Regions from separate parts of the Rahnella sp. BIGb0603 genome, predicted to be linked through region 4. Evidence: predicted binding sites of a transcription regulator. Region 4 holds the regulator's gene; each other region holds the start of a gene.
The links. The regulator CRP, encoded in region 4, controls carbon source genes, mostly activating them, when cyclic AMP is high. The targets are predictions, from matches to a motif close to ATGTGANNNNNNTCACAT.

Region 1: garD (galactarate dehydratase) is a predicted target of CRP. The motif match lies at 889-906, and genes of this name have one in related genera.
Region 2: M2403_RS15910 (glycoside-pentoside-hexuronide (GPH):cation symporter) is a predicted target of CRP. The motif match lies at 1,432-1,449, and genes of this name have one in related genera.
Region 3: M2403_RS10290 (YfcZ/YiiS family protein) is a predicted target of CRP. The motif match lies at 1,382-1,399, and genes of this name have one in related genera.

The regions. Positions count from the first base shown of each region.
Region 1 is NZ_JANUEX010000011.1:115,961-118,165, forward strand. Features, by position in the region: gene garL (2-dehydro-3-deoxyglucarate aldolase) at 1-442, opposite strand, end outside; gene garD (galactarate dehydratase) at 1,095-2,205, shown strand, end outside.
Region 2 is NZ_JANUEX010000005.1:402,664-404,868, forward strand. Features, by position in the region: gene M2403_RS15910 (glycoside-pentoside-hexuronide (GPH):cation symporter) at 1-1,301, opposite strand, end outside; gene M2403_RS15915 (non-oxidative hydroxyarylic acid decarboxylases subunit D) at 1,588-1,815, opposite strand; gene M2403_RS15920 (non-oxidative hydroxyarylic acid decarboxylases subunit C) at 1,845-2,205, opposite strand, start outside.
Region 3 is NZ_JANUEX010000003.1:384,198-386,402, reverse strand. Features, by position in the region: gene fadI (acetyl-CoA C-acyltransferase FadI) at 1-714, opposite strand, end outside; gene M2403_RS10290 (YfcZ/YiiS family protein) at 921-1,253, opposite strand; gene fadL (long-chain fatty acid transporter FadL) at 1,671-2,205, shown strand, end outside.
Region 4 is NZ_JANUEX010000009.1:28,070-30,274, forward strand. Features, by position in the region: gene M2403_RS20655 (LysR substrate-binding domain-containing protein) at 1-133, shown strand, start outside; gene M2403_RS20660 (OsmC family protein) at 135-542, opposite strand; gene crp (cAMP-activated global transcriptional regulator CRP) at 905-1,537, shown strand; gene M2403_RS20670 (YccS/YhfK family putative transporter) at 1,599-2,205, shown strand, end outside.

The sequences.
Region 1 (2,205 bases), on a different contig from region 4:
CCGCGATGTTGTCGTTAATGCTGGTGAAATAATCCGGCACGGTGCCGAACATATTGCTGCGATGAGAAACCGAAACGCCGCGGATCCCCGCTGGCGGATAACGGGTAGACGCCACGGCGCGTTCGGCCTGTTCCTGTGTTTCAACAAACGGGATCAGGAAGTTATAGAAACCAATATCCAGCAGGCGTTTGATGACGACCGGATCATTAAATTGCGGGCGCACAACCGGCGCACTGCGGCTGCCTTTCAGCGCCATCAGCTGCGGAACAAACGTCGTGACATCATTCGGCGCGTGTTCGCCATCAAGCAGCAGCCAGTCAAAACCCGCCACACCGAGCACTTCTGTGGAGATCGGATTGCACAGCGCTGACCAGCAGCCAATCAGGGTTTTCCCTTGCAATAAGTCCTGGCGAAACCGGTTTGGAATCATTTGATTACTCATCTCTAACCTCGTTATGGAGCGGGAGCCGGAGTGCCCGGAAAACCCGCCATCGCAATTTACTGTTTTCGAGTTTCAGACGCTTAGGTTCAGCAGCATCGGGCCGGAGCTGAACTCTCATGTTGCACATCACACTATTTATGCAAAATTTTTCGCAGGAAAAAATTCAGTTTTGGAATACTGTTTTATTTTTCTATTTTCTATTATTTCCTGCGAAAAAAACTTATATAAAACCCGCGTTTCGTGCATTTATCCTTGCGTTAAATTAACCCACAGGGTGTTCCAAAATGCTTCCTGAGAGCCAATACAGTATAAAAAACAGGGCTCAAAATAACACTGTGCAATCGCACAAGAATGCACGATGTTATTGTGACTATTCTTTTGCATACACACATCAGCGTGGGAGGAGAATCACAGATTGTGAAAACCGGATATCCCTGCAAATCAAAGGGTGATATTCATCACATTTAATCTGTCACCTGCCCCACAGAATAACGCTCTGCGGGCAAAAAGCTGGTCAGTTGCACAATGAGCTTCCGGCATCAGTCCTTTATAATGAACTCCCTCTTCCGTACGGACAGCAAGAGTGTCAGCGTAACGTTCAGAGAATTACCTGAAGCCTTCTTTCAGGATATTTAATAAAGCGGAGACAGTTATGTCACGTAATAAAGATAAAGAACATGCTACCGAAGCGCTTTTTATAAAGGTTCATGAAAGCGATAACGTTGCTATTATTGTTAATGACAATGGTTTAAAAGCCGGCACCCGATTTTCTAACGGTCTGGAATTAATTGAGCATATCCCGCAAGGCCACAAAGTGGCTTTAACCCCTATTGCGAAAGGCGGCGATATAATTCGTTATGGTGAAGTCATTGGTTATGCCGTTCGGGATATCGCGCGAGGCGGCTGGATTGATGAATCCCTGGTAGAGCTGCCGGTTGCGCCGGAACTCAACAGTCTGCCGCTGGCGACACGTGTCCCGCAACCGTTGCCGCCGCTGGAAGGTTATACGTTCGAAGGTTATCGCAATGATGACGGCAGCGTAGGCACGAAGAACCTTCTGGGGATCACCACCAGCGTTCACTGCGTGGCGGGCGTAGTGGATTACGTGGTGAAAATCATCGAGCGTGATTTATTACCAAAATTCCCCAATGTCGACGGCGTTGTTGCACTCAATCACCTTTACGGTTGCGGCGTGGCAATCAACGCGCCCGCGGCCATTGTGCCGATCCGTACTATCCACAATCTGGCGCTGAACCCGAATTTTGGCGGCGAAGTGATGGTCGTCGGGCTGGGTTGCGAGAAATTGCAGCCGGAACGTTTGCTGGAAGGTACGCCGGACGTGCAGGCGATTTCGCTCGATGACACCCACATCGTGCGTTTGCAGGATGAACAGCACGTCGGCTTCCAGTCGATGGTGGACGATATTCTCACCGTCGCGCAGTTCCATCTTCAGCGCCTGAACAGCCGCCAGCGCGAAACCTGCCCGGCGTCGGATCTGGTCGTCGGCACACAATGTGGCGGCAGTGACGCGTTCTCGGGCGTTACGGCGAACCCGGCAGTCGGCTTTGCATCGGACCTGCTGGTGCGCTGCGGCGCGACCGTGATGTTCTCCGAAGTCACCGAAGTCCGCGACGCCATCCATCTGCTGACACCGCGAGCGGCTGACGTGGATGTCGGGAAACGCCTGCTGGAAGAAATGGCCTGGTATGATAATTACCTGTCGATGGGCCAGACCGATCGCAGCGCCAACCCGTCGCCGGGCA
Region 2 (2,205 bases), on a different contig from region 4:
TTCATGGTGGCGTCGTTGAGTTTGTACCAGCGCATCGACAGCGCGCTGAACATCGATAACACGCCCGGCACCAGCGAGAACAGCGCGATAATGGACAGCATCGCCGCAGTATTTTGCTGCGCAGCGTGCGGAACATAACCGCTCATGCCAAGTGTCCAGCCGACGACGGCCCCGCTGACCGCCATTCCCATTTTGAGGATCGCCAGCAGCGTGGAAAACACGGTTCCGTCCATGCGTTTGCCTTGTTTGTATTCACCGTAATCCACCACGTCCGACATCATCACCCACATCAGCGTGGTGGTGACCTGATAGAAGGTCGAGACCAGCAATGTCATACCGACCAGCAGGGAAATCCAAGCCGGAACGAAGAAAATCGCCATGCTCAGAAGACCGGTTAAAACGGCGCACAGCGTGAAAGCCGACAGTTTGCTGCGGCTTCGGGTCAGCGGTTTGACCAGCGCGCTGCCGAGGCTTTTTCCAACAATATGCGCGGCGAGGAGCCACATAAAATAGCTGGCGTTGCCCAGATAATACGTCACGTAATACATCATCGCGCCGAGACGAACGACGCCGAAGGAGATATTAAAGAAGATCAGAGCGGCCACTACGCGCCACTGGTCGTTACGCACCAGGTCGCGCAGATCTGAGAGGAAATTCGCATGCGTCGGCGGCGCGCTGATACGTTCCTTTGTATTGAGAAAGCAGAGTAAAAACATGACCACAGCGATCGAGGCCATGATTGCCATTGCGCCGAAATACCCGTCGAGTTTATTGCCGCCGCCCATCATTTCTGCCAGCGGCATCATCAGGAATGTCGACATCGCGCCACCGAGCGTGGCGAGGAAAAAACGGTAAGACTGTAGCGAAATACGCTGGCTGTTATCCGGCGTAATGATCGCGCCCATCGAACAGTAAGGGATATTGATGGCGGTATACATCAGCATCATCACGCAGTACGTGACGCTGGCGTACACCATCTTGCCGGTCAGCGTGAGGGATTCCGGCACGGCATACACCAGTAAACAACTCGCGCCAAACGGGAGCGCCAGCCAGAGAATATAAGGTCTGAACTTGCCGAAACGCGTTTGCGTGCGGTCAGCGATCAGCCCCATCGCCGGGTCAACAATCGCATCGGCCACGCGGGCCACAAGGAACATAGTACCGACAAACACCGCCGGTAAACCCACCACATCGGTATAGTAAAACGTCAGGAAAATAATCACGTTATCCAGACCTATATGGCTCGCCATATCCCCCAGACCGTAACTGATTTTTTCTTTTACGGATAATTTCGCTGTCATTTTTCGTCCTGTCTTTTATCGGGTTAAACTCAAAAAGTCAGTCCGTCCGGTGGCCTGAGGACTTGTTATAAAGTGGTTAAAAGCGAGTCACAATTATGAGATATGATTAATTTCTTATGATTTTTAATTTATGTGATACCGGTAACATGCGGGGAATAATGAAGGTACCGCGCAGCGGCAAGTTTTCGCGGCAATAGCTGTTGTTCCTGAAACATAGCCAGCGAGCGACAGCGCCGGTTGTAAAAAGACGCGGAGATTCCAAAGAGGCCCCGTCCGGGGCCCAATACTATTCCCCTAAAAGCGGCGGCACCGACGGCACCATCGGTGCATTATCAATATCCGCTTGCGTCATCCGGAACGCCTCCGGGTAATGCTCCCGGCTGGTGCGCCGTAACGGCTCCGTTGACCGCCAGGTGTATAAACAACGCTGGCACTGATGCACCGTCCAGACCCCTTTCACCGGCGACACCGCCATCAGCTCGATATGCTCACCGGCACAACGTGGACAAATCATAATCACTCCTTAACTCAGTCAGTTAGTGCTCAGGCCTGACGGCCCGCCAGCAGGGAATTCAGTTTCACAACCCAGTCTTTGGTTTCTGGCAAATCACGTACCGGCTGGCTGTAATGCCCGCGGTTATCCGGCGCGACCGGCGTGGTAGCATCGATGATCAGTTTGTCGGTGATCCCCGCCGGAGACGAACCCGGATCCAGCTCCAGCACGGACATGTTCGGCAACTGAACCAGGTCACCCGCCGGATTCACTTTCGCGGAAAGCGCCCACATCACCTGCGGCAGGTTGAACGGATCGACATCCTCATCCACCATAATCACCATTTTCACGTAGCCCAGCCCGTGCGGCGTGGTCATGGCGCGTAAACCGACCGCGCGCGCAAAGCCGCCA
Region 3 (2,205 bases), on a different contig from region 4:
CAGCACTTCACGATAAGGCGGAACCTGCGCCGCCATCACCTGTGAGCTCAGATAACCCTGTTCCCAGGCCAGCGCGGCCAGCGTGTGCGAACGGTGCGCCAGCTCATCCTGCTGTTCGCGGGAAATCCCGTGGCTTTTTGCCATTTGTTCAGCGGTATCACCCATGCGCAGGCCAGTGGAATATTCCGCCACCGCCGGAGGAACCGGCAGCAGATCGCGTAATTTCAGTTTGCTGAAAATCGCAAGACGCTGCGACAGCGTACGCGCTTTATTGACATCAACCAGTGCTCTGGCGAGACGTTTACTGACACCAATCGGCAGCACCGATGAGGAATCAGCCCCGCCCGCAATCCCGACGCGCACTGTGCCGCTGAGAATACTTTCGGCAACGTTCGCCACCGCCTGAAAACTGGTCGCGCAGGCGCGGGAAACGCTGTAGGCGTCGGTCGAAACATTCATTCCGGTGCCGAGCACAATTTCGCGCGCAATATTCGGCGCTTCGGGCATCTGGACAACCTGTCCGAACACCAGCTGATCAATGTCTTTCGGATCGATTCCACTTTTCGCCAGCAGCTCGCTGACCACGGTTTTACCTAAATCCACAGCGGGGATCCCGTGATAGGCGGTGGCCTGCTTGGCAAACGGCGTGCGCAAACCATCAACAATCGCAATGCGATCGCCTTCACGCGTAACCAGTGGAATGACTTTGTTCATACAAGCTCCTGAGTAAATAGGGTCTTAAGAGGTCAGACCTGATAACTCAGTGTTAACTATGTATTTACATTTGGCAAAGTGAAAGGGTTTGAAGTGCGAGCAACAGCAAATTTTTCTGAAATGAGAGTGAGAAGAAAGAAGCTGTAAAAAAATAGCAGACAAAAAAATACCGCTGTCTGGCAGCGGCATTTTAAAAGCAGAATTAATTAACGTAATCCGAGCTGGAAGATCATGGTCTCTGCCTGGCAGGAGAAAGTGAAATCCACTTTCAGCTCAACGCCACCGTCAACTTTTTCAATCTTACTGTTAATTACGCACGGCTCCGATTCAACGCCGCGTGCGCGTTCGGTCAGAGTTTGCAGCATTTCTTTGGCCTGCGCTTCGGTTTCGAAAACGTGCAGGTAAGAAGCGGTGCAATCGGTGTTGTCCATGATGGTACCCACATCAACACAGCAGCAGGCCGCAGTTTCTTCTGCGCCGCATTTGTTAATGGAGTGCAGAGGTTGAGTGGATTTAGAGGACATGGTTACGTCAGACATAATTTTCTCCCCGGCATCAACGGCAACGTCCACCGTCTGGCCTGTTTGCGAATAAAGTTTTATTTCCAGCCTGTATTTTACGCCGCCGTTCTGACAACACACTAGCACTTACTTATTATGTGCCTTTGAAGTGATCCAGATCACGTATATGTAAGTAATCGATTAAAACTACGTCATCGTTATCACTTTAACGTTTCTTAATTGAACTTTTATTGTTGGTTTTTTGTTAAGTGGATCCAATTTCTTGCATCATTTTATAAATATCAATGAAACATTATTGCAACTACACCACAGGTCAGACCTATACTTCGCTCACTGGTCTGATTTGTCAGACTGATAACGAACCCTACAATCCCGCGCTCATTGTTACTTCATGTAACATTGTTTGATAAAAAACATAAAATTGAGGTTTTGGTCATGAACCAGAAAAACCTGTTTAAAAGATCAGCTCTGGCAGCTGCAGTGGCAATTGTTTCCTCCAACGTATACGCAGCAGGTTTTCAGTTAAATGAATATACTGCTGCGGGTTTAGGTCGTTCTTTCTCAGGCGAAGGTGCTATCGCTGACACCGCCGCATCCGGCAGCCGTAACCCGGCAACCATGACCATGTTTAACCGCCCGGCGTTTTCTATGGGCGCGGTTTACGTCGATCCGGACGTCAGTGTGACGGGCAAATCCCCGGTCACCGGGGCCAGTACTGATGCAGGTAACATTGCGCCTAATCAGTGGGTGCCAAATATCCACTTTATTATGCCGCTGGATGACCAGTGGGCGGTCGGCGCATCTGCGACGTCTAACTACGGTCTGGCGACAGAATTTAACGATAGTTATCCGGCAGGCCCGATCGGTGGTGAAACAGACCTCACCACCGTTAACACAAACTTAAGTGTTGCTTACCGTTTGAACCAGAATTTCAGCTTCGGTGTGGGCTTTGATGCCGTCTACGCGAAAG
Region 4 (2,205 bases):
CCTGCTCAATATCGATACGCTGCCGGAAGCGGAATATTGCGTGCTCTATTCGCAGAAATCGCCGCTGACGTTTGCCGCGCGGCGATTTCTGGATTTACTGCGAAGTCAGTGCCAGTCGTACCACTGGTCGTGACTTATTCGGCGTTCACTACTTCAAAACTGTGGGTGATTGTCGCGGCTTTGCCCAGCATCAGGGAAACGGAGCAATATTTTTCCGCAGACAGGCTGACTGCGCGTTCCACAATTTTATCCGTCAGGTCTTTGCCGGTGACGATGAAATGCAGGTTGATGTGCGTGAACAGACGCGGTGCTTCTTCGCGGCGCTGAGACGTCAGTTTCACTTCGCAGTCACGCACGTCGTTGCGGCCTTTTTGCAAAATAGACACTACATCAATCGCGCTGCAACCGCCCGCCGACATCAGCAACATTTCCATCGGGCTCGGGGCTTTGTCGCCCGCATTACCATCCATTGTGATCTGATGGCCCGACGCTGACTCACCTAAAAACGTCAGCCCTTCTACCCATTTTACGCGTGCGTGCATGTGCTCTTCTCCCGGTGGATAAATTCGTCAAATTTTCCCCTCAGACTACCCTTTCACCCAAAAACTGGCAACGTAACCCGATCGCCATCATGCTGAAGCGAGACAACAGAAGACAGCATTGCAAACCTGTGTTACAAACAAAGCCGAAACATACTTTCCAGTAAATTGCGGTGACGGTTTTTGCGGTTTAAGAACAGAACCCACGGTGTTAACAGCAATAATCAGGCTGTTTCACTCCGACATCCGCTTGCAGCATTTCTGGGGAGTTATATGCTGAAAGGGCGCTTTTTAAAGTAAGTGCCGTACAGGGAACTCTGAGCCCTGTGATTTTGGGCAGCGATAACAACAGAGGATAATAGCAAATGGTTCTCGGCAAGCCACAAACAGACCCGACTCTCGAATGGTTCCTGTCTCACTGTCATATACATAAGTATCCTTCTAAAAGTACGCTGATTCACCAAGGTGAAAAAGCCGAAACGCTGTACTACATCGTGAAAGGGTCGGTTGCCGTCCTGATTAAAGATGAAGAAGGCAAAGAAATGATACTGTCATACCTTAACCAAGGTGACTTCATCGGCGAGCTGGGACTCTTCGAAGAAGGGCAGGAACGCAGTGCCTGGGTGCGTGCTAAAACTGCCTGCGAAGTGGCTGAAATTTCTTATAAAAAATTCCGCCAGCTGATTCAGGTAAACCCGGATATTCTGATGCGTCTTTCCGCGCAGATGGCAAACCGTCTGCAAGTGACGTCAGAGAAAGTCGGCAATCTTGCCTTCCTCGACGTAACAGGCCGTATCGCGCAAACTTTGCTTAATCTGGCTAAACAGCCTGATGCAATGACCCATCCGGACGGGATGCAAATCAAGATAACCCGTCAGGAAATCGGCCAAATCGTCGGTTGTTCACGTGAAACAGTCGGACGTATTCTCAAAATGCTGGAAGATCAAAGCCTGATCTCCGCACACGGTAAAACGATTGTCGTTTACGGCACACGTTAATCCCTCAGAAATTGGCGCGACAGCTAACTGTCGCGCCTTTTTTATGGGCTAAGCTTTACGCATGACGCTATGGCGAAGACTGTTCTATCATCCCGAAGTTAACTACGCGCTGCGCCAGACGCTGGTGTTGTGCCTGCCTGTTGGCATTTGCTGGCTTTTTGGCAATCTGCAAATGGGTCTGCTGTTCTCTCTGTGTCCCGCCTGCTGCAATGTCGCGGGTCTGGATACGCCACACAAACGCTTTTTCAAACGTCTGATGGTCGGCGGCACGCTTTTTGCCCTGAGCAGCATTCTGCTGCAAGTGATGCTGGAAAGCTGGCACATTCCCCTGCCGCTCATCATGCTGTCGCTGGCGTTACTGCTGGGCGTGACCGGTGAAATCAGCCCGCTGCATGCGCGTCTGTTGCCCGGTGCGCTGGTGGCGACCATCTTCACGCTGAGCATGGTGGGTCTGCGTCCGATGTGGCAAGCTCCGGCGCTGTTCGCCGCAGGCACCGCCTGGTACGGTATCTTTAACTGGGCGTGGTTTCGTATTTCAAAAGAACAACCGATGCGCGAAACCCTCAGCCAGCTCTATCTGCAACTGGCAGATTACTTCGAGGCGAAATACAGCCTGCTGACGCAACACACCGATCCTGAAACCGCGCTACCGCCACTGCTGGCGCGTC